3 regions of the Psychrobacillus sp. PGGUH221 genome follow, and region 3 is predicted to be linked to each of the others. Evidence: riboswitches for the same ligand, from Rfam matches in the RefSeq annotation. Region 3 holds a riboswitch; each other region holds the start of a gene.
The links. Region 3 has a riboswitch for S-adenosylmethionine ahead of PGC35_RS06060 (MetQ/NlpA family ABC transporter substrate-binding protein). Riboswitches for the same ligand answer to the same signal wherever they lie in the genome.

Region 1 (6,963 bases), on a different contig from region 3:
GACTTGGAATATTAATATTCCTATCAAAATGCCCATTGCCGGTAAAAAGGTATCTGTCACATATGGTTTAAACAAATTGAGGGCCGAAATAGCTAGGATAAATATTTGTGTTAACAACATATACACAGCAAATGTGTACTCTGGTGTTTTTTTCTTTTTTATTATGTTAAATGCAAATGAAGCTATAAATATATTTGCACTCAATATGCTAAGAAGTTGAATATAGCCGAGTTTTCTCGTTTTGCTTTGTATCTCACCTGTACTCAAAAGGTCCCTCTTCATTTTCCATGTAAGGAAAAGTTGAAAAACTGTAAATACAAAATAAACAAGAAATACAGTAAAAACAGCACCCTTCAACGTCCCCTCTTTAAAGTTGAAACTGTTTACTAATAAAAGAAGGGTCACGATAAGAGAAAGAATCCATGCAAAGTTTGCTTGTGTATAATCTCGGGATAACTTCAACGCATGTTTTTGATTTGAAATCACCTTTACACCTACTTCTCTTTACAGTTGCTTCATCTTAGAACGAATGCGAGGATCAAAAAACGCATACAAAATATCGATAAGCACGTTTACTAAAGAAATTGTTATGGCAATATAAATTACCCCACCCATAATCGCTGGTATGTCTGGAACGAATTGTTTATCAACAATATAACTCCCTATACCACTAATATTGAAGACTTTCTCGGTTACTGCTGCTCCTCCGAGCATATCTCCAAACAGTAAACCAATTACTGTAATAATAGGAATCATCGCATTTCCAACTGCATGTTTCCAAAGTACCTGTTTTTCATTTAACCCCTTGGCTTTTGCTGTAATAATATAATCCTCATTAATGATTTCTAACATGGAGGATCGTGTCATCCTTGCAACAGATGCCGTCAGTCCAGTTCCAAGAACAATGACCGGCATTATGATCGACAACAAATTTTGAGGATTATAAGTTGCAGGTAACCACTGCAGTTTAATCGAGAAATTTAAAATAAATACTAAACCTTGCCAAAAGTTAGGAATAGATAATCCAATTAAAGCAACAAACATAAAAGAATAATCTAAAAACGTATTTTGCCTAGTAGCTGAAATTATTCCAACTGGTATTGCAATGACAATCGCCATTAACAATGAAAAAATTGCAATAGTTAAAGTAATTGGGAATTTATTCGCAATACTTGTGGCTACTTCTTCATTTCCAGTAAAAGAAGCTCCTAAATCAAACATAGCTATTCCTTTTATTGCATCCCATAATTGAGCCAAGTAAGACTGATCCAAACCATGCATCTGATTGAAAGCTGCAATTTGCTCTTTCGTCGCTGCTTCTCCCAAGATATTGGCTGCAGGATCAAAAGGAGATAAATATAGAATAGTAAATACTAGAATGGATACACCTGCTATAACAAATATACTCATAATTAGTCGTTCAAAAATAAACTTAACAAAAGCATTACTATACAAAATAAGTAATAGATACATAAGTATTCCGGGAATACATGAAACAACTAAAAATGCCTTTTTATTAAGTAAACTTTGAAAAAAGGAAACATAGGTTAGCTTTTTTAATCCATTTTGCTCATATTGTTCCTCTATCTTTTCAGAGAGCACTTTTGTGTATCTTTCCTCTGCAAGCTTTTCTACTTCTCTCTCCATTTCCTGTTCACTTACTTTTTCACGAAAGAAAGCATGCTTGCGCACATATTGGTTTGCAAATTCTCTCTTCAGCTCTTCTTTAAGACCCAAATTTTTCAAGGAAGCATTCATTTTTTCATAAATAATAGAATATGTATCGTTCTTCTTTTTCAATTGATAATAGAAAAAAGTGATAAAATGCAACGGAAATCCTAAAATTATCAACAAGAATTTAAACGGCGCTCTCTGCATCAATTTCCCGAAAATGAATGCAAGATGATGGGATATATCAAAATTGACAGATGGCTCTTTATTTAACCCCAACGACTATTTACCTCCTTTCCTATATTGTATAAATCCAAGTGGTATAGTATAGTATAGATTCGAACTTTTATTAAGTCAATGGATTTTAATTAATTACATATAGAATTAGGAAGGTGTTTATGTTGGAGACGGTTTTAAAAGTAAAAGATCTACATATCTCGTTTCTAACCAGCGACAAAGAATTTGAAGCTGTACGAGGTGTCAGTTTTGACGTGAAGAAAGGAGAAACTTTAGGTATTGTTGGAGAATCTGGTAGCGGAAAAAGTGTTACTGCCCGTTCCATTATGAGACTTCTTCCCTCACCTCCCTCCTTGTTGAAAAACGGAGAAATTGAGTTCCTCGGTGAAAATCTGGTAAATAAATCAGAAAAAGAAATGGAAAGTATTCGTGGAAGAGATATTAGTATGATTTTCCAAGATCCTATGACCTCTCTAAACCCTACTATCCGAATTGGAAAGCAAATCGCTGAAAGCTTAATTAAACATCAAAAGTTATCTAAAAAGGAAGCATACAAGCAAGCAGTTGAACTACTTAAACTTGTAGGCATTAAAAATAGTGAAGAACGTTTTAATCAATATCCACATGAATTTTCTGGGGGAATGCGTCAACGTGTCATGATTGCAATTGCACTTGCATGTCGACCTACTTTACTAATTGCAGATGAACCGACTACAGCACTAGATGTAACGATTCAAGCACAAATATTAAATCTGATGAAAGATATGCAGACACGTTTTGGAACATCCATTATTTTGATCACCCATGATTTAGGAGTTGTCGCAGGTATGTGTGACAGGGTTGCAGTGATGAAGGATGGGGAAATTGTTGAAACTGGAACAACAGAAGAGATCTTTGAAAACCCTCAACATGCTTATACCAAAAGATTGCTCAATGCCCTTCCTCGTCTGGATCAAAAGAAAAAACCTAAACGTCCCCCTCTTCGCTCTATTGGAATAGAAGAAGGAAAACCATTACTCGATGTTAGGTCTCTAAAACAACATTTCCATACCGGAAAAGGCAATGTATTAAAAGCAGTCGATGATATCAGCTTTTTCATAAAACCGGGAGAAACGTTAGGTTTAGTTGGAGAATCTGGATCAGGAAAGTCTACAACCGGTAGAGCTGTTTTACGACTTCACGAGCCGACAGATGGAGACATATTATATCAAGGTATAGCCATTAACAGATTAAACAAAAATGAATTGAAAACAATGCGACGTCATATGCAAATGATCTTTCAAGATCCCTATTCGTCTTTAAACCCACGCTTTAAAGTCCTTGATATTATAGGGCAAGCATTAGATATTCATCAGTTGAGTAAAAACAATGAGGAAAGAAAAAATAGAGTAGAAGAATTGCTTGTAATGGTTGGATTAAAACCAGAGCATGCAATGCGGTATCCACATGAGTTTTCAGGTGGGCAGCGACAAAGAATAGGAATTGCTCGAGCACTTGCAGTAGAACCTGACTTTATTGTTTGTGATGAACCATTGTCCGCATTAGATGTTTCTATCCAAGCACAAATAGTTGAATTACTTGAGGACCTTCAACATCGGTTGGGACTTACCTATCTCTTTATCGCCCACGATTTATCGATGGTCAAGCATATTAGTGATAGAGTGGCAGTTATGTATGCTGGAAAAATTGTCGAGCTTGCAGAAAGTGAAGAATTGTACTCTAACCCATTGCACCCATACACAAAATCATTATTAGCAGCAATTCCAATTCCAGATCCTAAAATTGAAGCAAAGAAAAAACGATCACTAATGGAAGAAAATCGGGAAAAAGATCGATATCAATTATCACAATCAGAATTAGTAGAAGTCTCCAAAGGACATTGGGTTGCTATACCGAAAAATTAAGCACCTCCTATTGTACTATTTAGAAATACACATAAAAAAAGACCTTGTATAAAAATTCATCCCGTGATAAACTTACCTAAATTAATTTTTTGAAAATTTTATATTTTATTTCTTATCAAGAGAGACGGAGGGATTGGCCCGAAGATGTCTCAGCAACCAGCCGAATAAAGGTGTGGTGCTAATTCCAATAGACGTTCTACGTCTTGAAGATAAGAAGACTAACTTCAGTATTTTATTGAGGATTCTCTTCTTATTAGAGAATCCTCTTTTTTTATTTTTGGCAGACTCCAGCGCACTGCCCCTCGAGGTTATATGTGAAATAGCTGCTCCAGCGCAAAGCTCGTCACAAACACAGACGACAATAACTTTTGCGGTGGCTGAAAAGCTGCCTCCTAGGTCTTCTGGGCTCGGAGATGAGGGTCATGCATCCTTTACTACAGGATGAGGTGAACTTAAGATGCATTCTTTTCACATTTGCTTGTTGGGGCAAACATAGGCGCTTGCGCATTTATAATTTAATAGTAAAGGATGAATAATGATGTCTAAAAAGAGTATAGAAACTCAGCTAGTACAATTAGGGAACCATAGTGATTCGAAGACAGGAGCTGTAAATCCACCAATCTATTTATCTACCGCTTACAAGCATGCCGGACTTGGTCAATCAACTGGTTATGACTATACACGTACAAAAAACCCGACAAGAGCTATATTAGAAGAAGGCATCGCGAAGCTAGAAGCTGGAGAAGCGGGATTTGCCTGTAGTTCCGGTATGGCTGCAATTCAATTGGTATTATCTCTATTTAAATCAGGAGATGAACTGATTGCCCCAGAGGATCTTTATGGCGGGACTTATCGCTTATTTAATCAGTACGCAGATTCCTACAATATACGCACATCCTATTCAAAGTTTGAAACTGTTCAAGAAGTAGAAGCCCTCATTACTAAAAACACAAAAGCAATCTTTATAGAAACGCCTACTAACCCGTTAATGCAAGAAATCGACATAGAGCAATATGCGACATTAGCTAAAAAGCATCATTTATTATTAATCGTGGATAATACATTCTTAACCCCTTACTTACAGCGCCCAATTGAACTTGGTGCCGATATTGTTATTCACAGCGGCACAAAATACATTGGCGGCCATAACGATGTTCTTGCTGGTCTCGTTGTTTCTAAAGGCACCGATATAGGTGAAAAATTACTAATAAATCATAATGCAGCAGGTGCAGTGCTTTCTCCATTTGATTCATGGTTATTAATAAGGGGGTTAAAAACACTTCACTTACGTATGAAACAGCATGATGCAAATGCAAAAAAGATTGCTGAATTCTTACAAAATGAATCAGCAGTAAAGGATGTTTTATATTCTGGAAAAGGCGGAATGCTTTCTTTCCGCTTACAAAAAAGTGAATGGATTAATCCCTTTCTTGAAAACCTCCAATTAATCGTTTTTGCAGAAAGCCTTGGAGGAGTGGAAAGTTTTATCACCTATCCCGCAACTCAAACACACGCGGAAATTCCAGAAGAAGAACGTATAGCACGTGGTGTAGATAACAGCCTATTACGCTTCTCTGTTGGTGTTGAAGAGGCAGAGGACTTAATACACGACTTGAAACAAGTTTTTGCATTATTGGAAAGTGAGGTGTCCGTAAAATGAGTGGATATAAAGAGTCATTAGAAACGAGTATTGTCGTGGCATCAACTCGTGGGCATGGAGAGAGAAAAACTGGTGCTGTCAATGTCCCGATTTATCTGTCCTCTACCTTCCATCAAGAAAGCTTTGATGAATTTGGTCCATATGATTATAGCCGTTCTGGAAATCCAACGAGAGATGCTTTAGAAAAAACGATTGCAGAACTAGAAGGTGGTACTCGAGGTTTAGCATTCGCCTCCGGACTTGCTGCAATCTCTTCCGCATTCATGCTCCTATCCGCAGGTGATCATATTGTTATTACAGAAGATGTCTATGGAGGTACATTTCGTTTTGTAACCGAGGTATTGCCTCGTATTGGAATTAAGCATACTTTCGTTGATTTTACGGATTTAGAATCCGTTGCTTCAGCGATTCGCTCCAATACAAAATTGATTTATATTGAAACACCATCCAATCCATGTCTAGGTATAACGGATATTAATCGAATCGTGGAGCTCGCTAAAGCAAACAATTGCCTAACCTTTTTAGATAATACATTTATGACACCACTTTACCAACGTCCACTCGACCTTGGAGTAGATGTAGTTTTACATAGCGCTACTAAATTTTTATCAGGACACAGTGACATAATTGCAGGTCTAGCTGTTACAAAAGATGAGGAACTTGGAAAACGATTAGCATTCCTTCAAAATTCATTCGGTGCGATTTTAGGTGCCCAAGATTCATTTTCACTTATTCAAGGAATTAAAACGTTGAGCGTTCGATTTGAAAAATCAGCAGATTCAGCCCAACAGATTGCTGCCTATTTAAACAATCATACTTTAGTCGAAGAAGTTTATTATCCAGGGTTAACATCCCATCCAGGATATGAAATTCATGCACAGCAAGCAACAAACCCTGGGGCAGTCCTCTCCTTCCGTTTACCTACGCAAGCAATAGCAAAAGCATTTGTTGAAAGTGTTCAGATTCCTGTTTTCGCTGTAAGTCTTGGCGGAGTGGAATCTATTCTTTCCCACCCTGCCCAGATGTCCCATGCCGCTATGCCAAAATCGGAACGGGAAAAACGAGGAATCACTGATGGATTACTTCGATTCTCAGTTGGTTTAGAAAATGTAGATGATTTAATAGCAGACTTCGATCAAGCACTTCTAGTAGCTGCAAAACTAATAGAGAAAGTTGGAATTTAACATGACAAATCAATTAGTACTTAAAGCGCCTTTTAAAGCAGATCACGTTGGAAGTTTTTTACGTCCAGAACGTTTAAAACAAGCTCGTTTACAATATGAAAATAAAGAAATTACTGCAGATCAATTAAAACAGATCGAAAACGAAGAGATTATAAAACTAGTAGAAAAACAAAAAAAGACAGGGTTAGTATCCGTTACAGATGGGGAATTTCGTCGTAAATGGTGGCACTTTGACTTTCTAGGAGGCCTTGATGGAGTAGAGTTCTATGAAACAGATAAAGGACTCTCCTTTAAAGGAGTACAAACT
Region 2 (6,963 bases), on a different contig from region 3:
AGCAGGAAGCTAAGTCTTTTTTCATATTTATGCTAACATAGTTAAATAAGGATACACTGGGAGGGCCTATGATAAAACAAATAATATTATTGATTGCTCCAACGATTATGATTTTCCTTGGGCTTGCTGTATTAAATAATGTTTTAATCACTTTTTTTCTTTTTTATGGGTGGTTATTGTTTGTTCCTCTAATTATCAGATTTTGGGATAAAAAAAGCAGATATCGTGTAATGCTACCACTAACCAAAAAGAATATTGTAGTGGGGCTTATTAGCGGTTTAGTGTGTTTATTTTCCATCTATAGTTTTGTATCTTATTTTCCAGTAATCGATATTACACATTTGAAGAGTTTGTTGGAAAAATGGGACTTTGTAGGAACAAAGGTTATTTTATTTGTGCTAGTGTTAGTACTAATCAATCCTTTTTTAGAAGAATTTTATTGGAGAGAATTTATCTATTCTCGATTATTGGATAGAGTAGGCAATATTATGTCTATATTCATTCCCTCTTTTTTCTACAGCTTATATCATTTAATCATTGTAATAGAAATTTTTACTTTTCCTTTTAATGTGTTAGCAATACTCCCCGTTTTTTTAGCAGGCTGTATGTGGGGAATATTTCGATTTAAATTAAATTCTTTAACCGCACCAATTATCAGTCATAGTTTAGCTGATATAGGAATCATGCTCGGATATTGGTCTATTATCAATTAATTATTACGGTTAAATAGAGAACATGGATGTAAGCTCGACACGCCACGTATGAAAATTCAGAGAATCAGTAGGTCCCTGGTATCTATCCTTTTCATGAACATTACACGTTTGCGATGAGCTTTGCACAGTACCGTTTAATAGCTTGGCATATCAACAATGAAGTATAACTAGGCGTAAAAAAAGACTTAGTAGTGAGGGAAATGATGATAATTTCTTTTAAAGATTTAAATGGAATTCAAGTGGAGTTGTCTTTTGAAAAAAATACTTTCTCTATTGAAGCTCGACATGTTTTAGTGTTAGCAAAACATCAAAAAAAATGGCTATTAACAAAGCATCCAAAGAGGGGGATAGAGTTTCCTGGAGGAAAAGTGGAAGGGAACGAATCTATACTAGAAGCTGCTATAAGAGAAACTTGGGAAGAGACAAATGTGGAGATAATAAATGTAGAATGGTTGGCAGAATACCTTGTACATGATGAGAAACCATTTTGTAAGGCAGTGTTTATTGCAGAGGTTGGGTATATTGAAGAGAAGAGACCAAATTTCGAAACTGACGGTGCTCTTTGGTTAAGTACAGATGATTTTTTACATAATAATAATTTTAGCTTTCACATGAGAGATGCTGGTATGAAGGCGATATTAGAAAAGGTGAGCGCGCTTGAAGGAAAATGGAACAATCGAGAGAATTAAAAGTTATCCATCACCAAATCCGCGTATTAAGCTATCTGAAATTACTTATTGGTCCTGCGGATATCGGGTAAAAGGAATGCTTGCGGAGCCTATAAAAAATGGTTCTTACGAGGGTATTTTATATTGTAGGGGCGGTATGCAAAGTATAGGAATGGTAAGACCAGCCAGAATTGCACAAATTGCCACTGAAGGTTTTGTCGTATTCGCTCCTTATTACCGTGGAAACCGAGGAGGGGAAGGAAGAGATGAATTTGCTGGCGAGGATCGGTGGGATGCAGTTTATGCAGTAGATGTTTTAAAGCAGTTTTGTCTTATAAATCGAATTCACTTATTTGCCTTTTCAAGAGGTGGTATTATGGCTCTTTGGATTGCAATTTTACGAAATGATATTACTTCCCTTGTAACATGGGCTGGTGTTTCAGATATTTTTTTAACCTATGATGAACGAACCGACATGAGACGAATGATGAAGCGCGTTATAGGAGGTACACCGACTAAAAACGTAGAAGCATACGAAAATCGTAATGCCCTTGCTCATATTAATGAAATAAAAGCAGCATCGCTAATCATTCACGGTAAAAAGGATTTGAATGTATCATTTGAACATGCGAAGGTATTAGAAGAAGCGTTATTAGGGAATGATAAGATTGTAGAGACATGGTATTTTCACGACTTCACGCATTTCTTTCCAAGCAAAGTCAATCGACAAGTGGTGAAGGATGCTTGTATGTGGATGAGAATGCAGAAAGGGGTTTAATAGATGGGTAACATTGTCGTATCTATTGAAACAACAAGTACAAATGATAAATCTTCGTTCGCAACTAATACGAGTTTTTGGACAGATCTTTGGGATAATTATACTTCGGAATTTCAGGAAGTCGTCATTCATTGTTGGAAAGAAGAATTAGCTGCGATTGAAGAATTAAGTGCCAGAGCTATTTCGGTAATGGATGAAGGATTAATGAAGGTATTAACAATTAATCTGAATGAGGATAATCGACTTTTTTTTAGAAGTCATACAATTGACGTAAATGGTGGATTGAAATGGTTCGCTATGTTCTTTCACGTAGACGGTGATGAACGGTTAGAAATAAGTCATTATGGATCAGAGATCATATTATATAAGGTAGACGAAGAAGAGGCGAAGAATTTTATATCCATCTTTTCTCCTTCGGTTATAACGCATTATTATGATGATTATGCAGACTAAAAAAGAGGATGTCACCATATGAATGGGACATCCTCTTTATTCTTTGGAAAACTACATTAAGCAGCTTTGCATTTTTTATTATGCTAAAGGTCCACCTTTTAGCGTGATATCTTCTGATACAGTTCCAAACTTTTTAAAGTTTTCACGGAACGCTTGAGCAAGCTCGCTAGCTTTTTGGTCGTATGCAGCTTTATCTTCCCAAGCATTACGTGGTACTAATACTTCAGAAGGAACACCTTCTACTTGTGTAGGAATTGATAAGCCAAATACTGCGTCAGTTTCTGTTTCTACTTCATTTAGCTTACCTTCAATTGCAGCACGAACCATTGTACGTGTGTAAGAAAGCTTCATACGGCTTCCAACACCGTATTCTCCACCAGTCCAGCCAGTGTTTACTAAAAATACTTGTGCACCGTGTTCATCGATTTTCTTCCCAAGCATTTCAGCATAAACAGTTGCATGCAATGGTAGGAATGGAGAACCGAAGCAAGTTGAGAAAGCTGGTTGTGGAGAAGTTATTCCACGCTCAGTACCTGCTAATTTAGACGTGAATCCACTTAGGAAGTGGTACATTGCTTGTTCTTTCGTTAATTTACTGATTGGAGGCAATACGCCGAAAGCATCAGCAGTTAAGAAAATAATTGTATTTGGGTGACCAGCTACAGATGGGTCTACTATATTTTCAATATTTTGGATTGGGTATGCAGCACGTGTATTCTCAGTTAAAGAATTATCAGCATAATTAGCGATACGTGTTTCAGCATCTACTACGACGTTTTCTAAAACCGTTCCAAATGTAATCGCGTCAAAAATTTGAGGCTCATTTTCACGAGTTAGGTCGATACATTTAGCGTAGCATCCACCTTCAATGTTAAATACTCCATTATCAGACCAACCGTGTTCGTCATCACCGATTAATTTACGTCCTGCGTCTGCAGAAAGTGTTGTTTTTCCTGTTCCTGAAAGACCAAAGAATAATGCTACATCACCATCTTCACCAACGTTTGCAGAACAGTGCATAGGTAAAATGTTTGCTTCTGGCAGCAAATAGTTCATAATAGAGAATATAGATTTTTTCATTTCTCCAGCATATTCAGTACCACCGATTAATACAATGCGTTTTTCCATTGAAACGATAATAAATGTTTCTGATTTTGTACCGTCCACTGCTGGATTTGCTTTAAAGTTAGGCGCACTGACAATTGTGAAATCTGCTTTATGGGTTGTCAGTTCTTCTTCTGAAGGACGAATGAATAACTGATGGGCAAATAGATTGTGCCATGCATATTCATTTATTACTTGAATTCCTAAGCGTGAATCCTTATCCGCACCTGCAAATCCTTTGAACACAAATAGTTCATCTTGTGTTGCAAGGTAGTCTGTTACTTTTTTATAGAGTGACTCGAAAATTTCAGAAGAAATTGGTTGGTTTACAGGACCCCAATCGATTTTGTCTCTTGATATAGGTTCATCTACAATGTACTTATCTTGTGGAGAACGACCTGTATATTTACCTGTTTCTGCTTTCACTGCTCCTGTAGATGTTAAAACAGCCTCACCTCTTGATGTTGCTTTTTCCACAAGTTGCGGCACTGATAACTGAATGTGTACATTCTCTCCAGCTAACAATTCGTTCAGTTCACTCACAGTATCGATTGAATTCATATTGGTATACCATCCTTTTTATTGTTTTCCCTAAAAAAATAAAGGGATATAGCATTCATATGTGAATTAGTATAACACATTTAGCTTAATAGTCTATACTAATGGATTGATTATTTTTTGTTTGTGAATAAATTGTCAACAAATAAATATTGACTTCTCGTTACAACTTACGTATGATGGTAAATTGAACGGATACTCTTATCCCGAGCTGGTGGAGGGGTCAGGCCCTATGAAACCCGGCAACCTGTAATTTTTTCTATTGCAAAGGTGCCCAACCTGAGACAAGGTGAGATTCCTTGATTGATAAGAGTGAAAGGTGCTTATGATATTAATAGCCTTTCCTCATGTAATCAAACGTGAGTGAGAGGTTTTTTTTATAACATCGCCCTTTATCCTTGTGTGCCAAGTCCGAAACGGCTTCAAGTTTAATCTATTTGATTTGAAATGGCTTGACATGGGAATGAGTACCGTATCAATTCTTGAGAGAGATCTCGCAGGATATAGGAGGAATATTCTATGACACAACGCAGATTATTTACATCTGAATCAGTTACAGAAGGGCATCCAGATAAAATTTGTGATCAAATTTCAGATGCAATTCTAGATGCAATTCTTACGGAAGATCCAAACGCACGTGTTGCTTGTGAAACAACAGTGACTACAGGGTTAGTATTAGTTGCAGGGGAAATCACAACATCCACTTATGTTGATATTCCAAAAGTTGTACGTTCAACTATTAAAGAAATCGGCTACACTCGCGCAAAATATGGTTTTGACTCTGAAACTTCAGCAGTATTAACTTCTATTGATGAGCAATCAGCTGATATTGCTCAAGGGGTTGACCAAGCTTTAGAGGCACGTGAAGGATCTATGACAGATTCTGATATTGAAGCAATTGGAGCAGGAGACCAAGGTTTAATGTTTGGTTACGCATGTAATGAAACACCTGAACTTATGCCACTTCCAATTAGTTTAGCTCATCAGTTGGCTCGTCGTTTAGCAGACGTTCGTAAAGACGAAACTTTAGACTATTTACGTCCAGATGGTAAAACACAAGTAACTGTGGAGTATGATGAAAATAACAATCCTGTTCATATAGATACAATTGTTATTTCGACTCAGCATCACCCAGAAGTAACGTTAGAACAAATTCAAAAAGATTTAAAAGAAGTAGTTATCAATCCAATTGTTCCTGCTAATTTAATTGATGAAAATACTAAATATTTCATTAACCCAACTGGTCGTTTCGTAATTGGTGGACCACAAGGGGATGCAGGTTTAACAGGTCGTAAAATTATTGTAGATACTTACGGTGGATATGCTCGTCATGGAGGCGGTGCGTTCTCTGGTAAAGATCCAACAAAAGTAGACCGTTCTGCAGCATATGCTGCTCGTTACGTTGCAAAAAATATTGTTGCAGCAGGACTTGCAGATCGTTGTGAAGTACAACTTGCCTATGCAATTGGTGTAGCACAACCTGTATCAATCGCAGTAGACACATTTGGTACTGGAAAAGTAGAAGAGGCAAAATTAGTTTCACATATTCGTGAATTGTTTGACCTTCGTCCAGCTGGTATTATTAAAATGCTAGACCTTCGTCGTCCTATTTACAAGCAAACAGCTGCTTATGGACATTTTGGTCGTACTGACATTGATGCACCATGGGAAAGAACAGATAAAGCAGATTTGTTAAGACAAAAAGCTGGTTTATAACAAATAATAAAGAAGAGGCTTCCTGTTATAGGATAGCCTCTTTTTTAAAGAAAATAAGTTTTATTTTTGAAGTGATTTATAATACTGTCCTTTTTCTACGTATTCACGAATAATACGTTGCACATCTTCTTTGTCTTCCTTAGACAGCTCCCGAACAACTTTTGCAGGACTACCTATGGCAAGTGAATTAGGGGGAATTTTCTTACCTTGGGTTACTAAACTTCCAGCACCGATAAATGCACCTTCACCGATCTCAGCTCCATCCAAAATAATAGAGCCCATTCCAATCAACGCACCTTTTCGAATAGTACAGCTATGTAACGTTACTTGGTGTCCAATTGTCACTTCATCTTCAATAACAAGAGGGTTATTAGGACTTTGATGCAAACAACATAAATCTTGGATACTCACTCTTCGTCCAATAATCGTAGGAGCAACGTCCCCTCTGATTACCGTATTAAACCAAATTGTAGACTCTTGTCCGATTGTCACATCGCCTGTAATTGTGACATAATCAGCAATAAATGCAGATTCATCTATTGTTGGATATTTGCCTTTAAATGGATAAATCAATATGCTCACGCTCCTTATGTAAATAGAATATAATTAATGTTATCAAATGAAGAAAAATAATCAAATAATTGAAGTAGACATTCGGTACAAAACAAAACAAGAGGTGATGTTCATGTGGAAATGGGAAGCAGAAGAAAAACCTAAAGCAGTAATTGTCATTGTTCATAGTGCATATGAACATCATAGAAGATATGCTTGGTTAATTGAAAAGTTTAGAAGTTCTAACTGTCATATTGTAATGGGAGACTTACCAGGACATGGTGAACAGACAAGAGGAAAAAAAATACATAATGAATCTTTTGAACAATATAAAGAATATATAACGCTTGCTTTACAAGTAGCCGTTACTTATAATTTACCAATTTTTATTCTTGGCCATGGACTTGGAGCAACCCTGCTT
Region 3 (6,963 bases):
AGAGCACGTGCAATTGCGACCCTTTGCTTTTGACCACCTGATAATTGATTTGGATAGTTATGATGTTTATCAGTCAGCCCTACAATTTCTAAGTATTTGTTTACTCTCGTTTTTACTTCTGTTTGATCATACCCAAGAAGTTTTAGAGGGATGGCTATATTATCGTAAACAGTAGCTGTTTTTAATAAGTTGAATCCTTGGAAAATCATTCCGATTTTATTTCGGACTTCTCTTAGTTTAGGAAGGGGAAGGGAGGTAGCTTCCTTGCCGTTAATGATAACTTTGCCTTGAGTAGGTTTTTCTAGCAGGTTTACGCAACGAATGAGTGTACTCTTTCCGGCCCCGCTGTATCCTATTACTCCATGAATTTCGCCTTTTTTTACATGAATATTGACATTCTTCACTGCTTTTACAATGCCATTCTTGCTGTTAAATTCTTTCGATATATTTTCTAATACAATCATTGTTTGTCTTCCTTTCTAAAGAAAACGTTACCAAGGTCGGTAACGTTTTCGAATATTATCTACTCTTCCCAGCTAGGTAATACAGAACCTTGAAATTCTTCTTCGATGAATTTTTTAACTTCTTCTGATTGATATGCTTTTACAAACTTTTGAATCGTTGGGTCGTCTTTATTCTCAGCGCGTACAACAATGTAGTTTACATAAGGTGAATTAGATGACTCTAGTAAAATAGAATCTTCTTTTGGATTAATACCCGCATCTAAAGCAAAGTTAGTGTTGATTGCTGCTGCATCAACTTCGCTTAACTGTTTAGGGATTTGAGCTGCTTCTAGCTCAATGAATTTTAAATTTTTTGGGTTTTCTTCTAGATCATAGATGGAAGCAGTTTCTCTTTTATCCTCTTTTATTTTGATTAGTCCATGTTCTTCTAAAATGTATAGTGCACGAGCGCCGTTAGTTGGATCGTTAGGTAAACCAAAAGTTGCTCCGTCTGGAAGATCATCGATTGAGTCAAATTTGTCTGAGTAAACTCCCATAGGATTTAGAATTGTTTTCCCAACAGGTACTAAATCTGTTCCATGGTCTTCATTAAAAGTATTTAAGAAGGGCTCATGCTGATAACTGTTAGCATCTAAGTCTTCTTCAGATAGTGCAGTGTTTGGAAGTATGTAATCAGAGAAAACTTTTAATTCAATTTCCAGACCGTCTTTTGCAGCTACTTCTTTTGCAACTTCAACAATTTGTTCATGGGGACCTGCTGTAACTCCTACTACTAATTTTTTCTCATTTAACGCTTCCGTTTTTTCTCCTTCACTAGAGCTATCCCCACATGCTGCAAGTGCTCCAGATAAAAGTACTGTTGATAAAAGCAAACCAAATTTTTTCATTTCTTTTCCTCCTATAATTTATTAGTATTGTTGAATAAATATAAAAAGCCTCTCTTTCACAGAAAGAGAGGCACACAAAAATATGATTGTCCTCTCTTATCTGTCAAAACAAATGTTTTGCAGGATTTAGCACCTTTCTACATTAAAAATGTAGATGGTTGCCGAGCTTCAACGGGCCAGTCCCTCAGCTACTCTTGATAAGAGATAAAAGCTATTTAATTTTTCAGCTATTCCATAAAAGTTAATTTACTACATCAACTTATTAAAGTCAACAAATTTTTTCTAGTTGAAATTTTCAGTCGGGTTAGTTTAAAGTTATTATCAATAAATAAATATGCAGGGATGATGAATTTTATGTCTTTAATAAGAGCAAATTATGCCACTGGTCAGTTAGGTAAAACTGTTGGTGCAAGACTAATTTATGGAACAGATTTACTAGAAGGAATTGAGCAATTATGTAAAGTAAATTGTATCGAATATGCAACAATCATAAGTTGTTTTGGAAGTTTTCAACGAAGTGGTTTTGTTTATCTTGTATCGAATAAAAGCTCTAAAATTGGTGTTGGATATAATGACCTTATAGTAAAAGAGGGTCCAATAGAATTTTTACAAGGGACAGGTGTTGTATGTAAAAGGGAAGGGGAATACGAAACTCATTTTCACGGGTCCATGTGTGATCAACATGGCAACATTTTTGGAGGTCATTTTATCAAAGGAGAAAACACTGTTATTACGGTTGATATAGTTTTAGCTGAAGTTACTGGAATGGAGTTTCATCGTAAGTTTGATGAGGAAACAGGAGCAAACCAATTTTACCCAGTGGATTCTAATAAAACTTCAACAAATAATCTGTAATAAAAAACCCGATTTACAAAAGTAAATCGGTCGGGTAAGTTGTAGACAAAAAGAAGTTTGCTAACTCTAGTTTGTTATGACAAACTCGAATTATTTTATAAAGGATAAATAAGGTTTTCCGAAGCTTACCCCTCGCTTTCCGCGGGCGAGCGCCGAGCCTCCTCCGCAGCTCTCGCTACGTGCGGGGTCTCGTCTGTCTCGCTTTCCCGCAGGAGTCGAGTGGACGCTTCTCCAAACTAATAAATTGCTACCCTATTATTTTCTATATACTTAGGAAGAATAATATTGAGGTAAAAGAAAATGACGGCAAAAAATCAAAAATAATGAACGTTCAATTAGCAAACTGCCTTTATTCTACAATCTGAGCAATTTACAAAAGTAAATCGATATTTTTATTAAAATAGATTTAGTTTTTCAATACGATTTATAGCTTCTACCAATCGAACTTCATCCACTAATAACCCAACACGGACATAGCCTTCACCAAAGGATCCGAAACCATTTCCAGGAGCTACAGCTACATCGGCTTTTTCTAAAAGTAAGTTTGCAAATTCTTGACTTGTGTAACCTTTTGCAACTGGTAACCATGCAAAAAAGGAGCCTTTTGGTGCTTTGACATTCCATCCTATTCTTGAGCAAGCATCTACTAATGCATTTCTTCTACCTTCATACAAAGAAACAAGTTCATTGACACATTCCTGGCTCTCATTTAGTGCAGCAGCGGCAGCAGTTTGGATTGCAGGGAACAGACTAACAAATAAATGATCTTGAATAATATTGATCGCTTCAATTATTTTTGGGTTTCCAACTGCGAAGCCAACCCTCCAACCCGCCATATTATAAGTTTTAGAAAGGGTATACATCTCTATACCTACATCTTTTGCACCTTTAACCTGTAAAAAGCTGATTGGTTTTTGACCGTCAAAACCAATTCCTCCATAGGCAAAGTCGTGAACAATCGCTATATCTGATTCTTTTGCAAGTGCAACAGTCTCTTCAAAAAAATCCTTTGTTGCAGTTGCCCCAGTAGGATTGTTTGGATAATTTAAGTACATTAACTTCGCATCTTCTTTTTGTATTTCTGTTAATTTACTGTAATCAGGAAGAAAGTTGTTTTCTTCTAGTAAAGGCATTGTTTCAAATCGAACACTTGCTAGCCCCACACCTGATAAGTAATCTGGATAACCTGGATCTGGTAAGAGCATTAGTTCATTTTCGTTCATCATCGCTAATGGTAATTCAACTAGACCAATCTTCGTTCCGAACATTATTGCTACTTCGGTATATGGATCTATTTCTACATTGTACTCACGTTTATAAAAGTCTGCAGCTGCTTGTTTTAACTCATTTATTCCTCGAAAAGGGGAGTATTTGTGTGCTAAAGGATTTGTTGCTGCATCTTGCAATGCTCTAACTATATGTTCAGGAGTAGGTTGATCTGGATTGCCCTGACCTAAGTTTATGACATCTCTTCCTTCTGACACAGCTAATGCTACTTTTTGAACAAGTGTTGCAAAAAATTGAGTAGGTAAATTTTTTAGTCGATTTGAAAATTCCATGTGTGATACCTCTTTTTCTAAATAGTTGCATAGATTAGACAAATCTTATAATCTTTTTAGTATTATGTCTATAGGTGGTGGCGAAATGAAAGTTGCATGTGTTCAATTAGATATTGCGTTTGGAGCGCCAAAAGAAAATTTTTTGAAGGTTGAAGAAAAAGTAAGAGAAGCAGCCTCTTTAGGAGCTAAAATTGTTGTATTACCAGAGATGTGGAATACAGGGTATGATTTAAAGAGATTAATAGAAATCGCGGACTTGGAAGGCGAAACTACGAAAAAATTATTTTCTCGATTGTCCAAAGAATTAAACATTCATATAGTTGGGGGATCTGTTTCTACCAAAAAAGGGGAGCAGTTTTACAATACAATGTACGTTACAAATTCTCATGGAGAGATAATTTCCGAATATAACAAGGCACACCTATTTAAATTAATGGATGAACACCATTATTTGGAAGAAGGTAATGAAAAGAACCTATTTACATTAGATGGTGTCAAAATGGGTGGAATTATTTGTTATGATTTACGCTTCCCTGAATGGACACGAGCTCATGCATTAAGTGGTGCAAAGGTAATGTTTATTCCAGCTCAATGGCCAGATGCACGAATTGATCACTGGAAAATATTGTTGCAGGCAAGAGCTATTGAAAATCAAATTTTTATTGTTGCTGTAAACCGTGTAGGAAGTGATCCAAACAATTCATTTGATGGTAATTCGATGGTAATAGCCCCATGGGGAGAAGTATTGTGGGTAGGCGAAAATGAAGAAAAGGTTAAACTAGTGGATATTGATATAAATGAAATTGAAGATGTTCGAAAAAGAATTCCTATATTTCAAGATAGAAGAGAAGTATTATATAAGTATCTTTAAAAACAAGGGGGATTTGAGAGATGGAAGAAAATATTCGCGCTATTCAGGATGACTATCCAGATGATTTTGCTTGGTGTTATGGGTGTGGTAGATTAAACGAAGACGGGTATCATTTACGAACGTACTGGAATGGGGACCAGACGGAAACTGTATATGAGCCAAGAGAAGAACATATTGCAATACCAGGATTTGTGTACGGAGGATTAATAGGTGCACTAGTAGATTGCCATGGGACAGGATCCGCATCTCTTGCTTTACATCGGAAGAATGGTCATGAGCCGGGAAGCGGTGAAACACCACCTCGTTTCGTAACAGGCTCATTGCATGTTGATTTCTTAAAACCTACTCCGAAAAATGTGTTGCTTAAAGCGATAGGTACAGTAGAAGAGATTCATCCGAAGAAATGGAAAGTGACAACTGAAGTATTTGCAGGTGACGTACTTTGTGCTAAAGGAGAAGTAATTGCAGTTGTAATGCCGTCAACTTTTGCCCAATCAAAATAACATAAGATTACCGAACACAGGATTATTTTTTTCCTGTGTTTTTTTCATTCCTCAAACATATATTTTTATATGCGGAAAGGTGATGATCATGTTTTTACAAAAGTCTCTTATTATTTTTTTAGGAAGTATTTTAATAGCAATCGGAATCAATTTTTTTATTGTTCCTTATCATCTATTGGACGGCGGAGCCATTGGTATAAGTTTAATCATTCATTATTTATTTAATGTAAAAGTTGGGATTGCTATTATTTGTGTCAGTTTGCCGATATTTTTAATAGCTTGGATGAACTATCGAACATTTTTTTATAATGGTATTCATGGATTATTATTTTCTTCAGTAATCATTGATTTCTTCTATCCTTTACATATTGCAGGGCAGAAATTAATTACGAATGAATTGGCTGGAGCGATAAGTGGTGGGATTTTTGTTGGCCTAGGAATTGGTTTAATGCTTCGATCAGACATAACAATTGGTGGAACAGATTTACTTGCTCAGATGATCTCTAAAATGTTACGCATTAATCCGGGATTAGGGATTCTATCGATTGATATATTAGTAGTAGTCATGGGGAGTCTCCTAGTCGATTCTGTATCATTATTGTATTCTTGCATCACTGTAGTTTCTGTTGGTATTACCACTACTCTTTTAGCCAAAAAATATTAAGAAGACTGAATAACCGGATTAAGTAAGAACAAAGAAGGGGATATAGAATGCGAGAGGGGTGACGGAAACTGGATACAATTTTATATATTGTTTTTACACTTGCTTATTTAATATTTCTCGTAGTTGGATTAAAAGGAATCAGAAAGGAAGGCCTGCATAAGTGGACTAATGTTATCTATTTAATTGTAATAGCACTTGTTTATGATAATTTTATCATTGCAATTGGTAGATGGATTGGAGAAAGTTCTTTCTTAGAAAGTTTAAATTTAGCGAGGTTTTGGTTTCATGCTCTTTTTACACCACTCTTAGTTATATTTTCAGTTGGTTCACTTCAGGAAAGTGGGGTCAAATGGGCTCAAAAGACTTGGGTAAAAGCTGCAACTATTATTTATACACTAGGTATGATTGGATTAGAGCTTGTTGTTGAAACAATTGGACTCAAATTAATACCAATACAGGAATTTGGTGTTCTAAGGTACGGAACAATAGAAGAGGTTTCTGGACCACCATTAATGATTTTGTTTGTAACACTGATACTAATTTTATGTAGTGTTGTTCTATGGGTAAAAACAAAGTGGGTGCTGTTTTTTATAGGTGTATTTATCATGACGATTGGAAGTGCGATACCTATAAATGTTGAAAGTGGGGCAGTGACCAATGCATTTGAGTTATTTCTCATTTTCACTCTTATTTGGACTAAAAGAAAGCTCATTCAAAACAAAATTTCAGTAAAGTAGATTCTGGTCCTAAATGAGCAAATTAATTAGGGTTTAGGTTATATGGAATACTACATATCTATATGCATTCGAAGCTTGCCGAACGTTTGCTTGAGCCGCTATTTGCACTAGGCGGAGCCATCTGTCTCATACTGACGTCATGCGCTTAGGAAGGCGCGAATGCAGTTGTCAGCGATTACGATTAAAAGGTTTTCTTGAAGAACATAAATACTGTAATCAATGACTTATAAAAAGGGATTTTTTTATCAACAGTGGAAAATAGGATGTGCGCCTCCCACGCCGCAAGACCGCGAAGAATGAGACCCTTAAAAAAAGCGACTCATCCTGCAGAGGCTCATGCAAAGCGTGTGGCAAGTGCACATCCGTGTTTCAAGTATTCTATAGTGCTAAAACACTTTTTTAGTTTACCAAAACTTTCATTAT

Region 1: it holds a riboswitch for S-adenosylmethionine, as region 3 does, so the genes downstream of both, PGC35_RS03585 (methionine biosynthesis PLP-dependent protein) here and PGC35_RS06060 (MetQ/NlpA family ABC transporter substrate-binding protein) in region 3, are expected to answer to the same signal.
Region 2: it holds a riboswitch for S-adenosylmethionine, as region 3 does, so the genes downstream of both, metK (methionine adenosyltransferase) here and PGC35_RS06060 (MetQ/NlpA family ABC transporter substrate-binding protein) in region 3, are expected to answer to the same signal.

What each region holds. Positions count from the first base shown of each region.
Region 1 covers NZ_JAQMHQ010000001.1:769,432-776,394, forward strand. Annotated here, with positions in the region: gene PGC35_RS03570 (ABC transporter permease) at 1-486, opposite strand, end outside; gene PGC35_RS03575 (ABC transporter permease) at 505-1,878, opposite strand; gene PGC35_RS03580 (ABC transporter ATP-binding protein) at 2,070-3,812, shown strand; SAM riboswitch class I at 3,922-4,028, shown strand; gene PGC35_RS03585 (methionine biosynthesis PLP-dependent protein) at 4,351-5,472, shown strand; gene metC (cystathionine beta-lyase) at 5,469-6,656, shown strand; gene PGC35_RS03595 (5-methyltetrahydropteroyltriglutamate--homocysteine S-methyltransferase) at 6,658-6,963, shown strand, end outside.
Region 2 covers NZ_JAQMHQ010000007.1:12,960-19,922, forward strand. Annotated here, with positions in the region: gene PGC35_RS12635 (CPBP family intramembrane glutamic endopeptidase) at 69-713, shown strand; gene PGC35_RS12640 (NUDIX domain-containing protein) at 917-1,402, shown strand; gene PGC35_RS12645 (alpha/beta hydrolase family protein) at 1,371-2,159, shown strand; gene PGC35_RS12650 (hypothetical protein) at 2,163-2,612, shown strand; gene pckA (phosphoenolpyruvate carboxykinase (ATP)) at 2,691-4,277, opposite strand; SAM riboswitch class I at 4,473-4,587, shown strand; gene metK (methionine adenosyltransferase) at 4,794-5,990, shown strand; gene PGC35_RS12665 (gamma carbonic anhydrase) at 6,051-6,563, opposite strand; gene PGC35_RS12670 (alpha/beta hydrolase) at 6,610-6,963, shown strand, end outside.
Region 3 covers NZ_JAQMHQ010000003.1:43,850-50,812, forward strand. Annotated here, with positions in the region: gene PGC35_RS06055 (methionine ABC transporter ATP-binding protein) at 1-464, opposite strand, end outside; gene PGC35_RS06060 (MetQ/NlpA family ABC transporter substrate-binding protein) at 524-1,351, opposite strand; SAM riboswitch class I at 1,445-1,555, opposite strand; gene PGC35_RS06065 (PPC domain-containing DNA-binding protein) at 1,706-2,206, shown strand; gene PGC35_RS06070 (pyridoxal phosphate-dependent aminotransferase) at 2,602-3,765, opposite strand; gene PGC35_RS06075 (carbon-nitrogen family hydrolase) at 3,851-4,636, shown strand; gene PGC35_RS06080 (PaaI family thioesterase) at 4,657-5,139, shown strand; gene PGC35_RS06085 (YitT family protein) at 5,228-5,803, shown strand; gene PGC35_RS06090 (hypothetical protein) at 6,205-6,540, shown strand.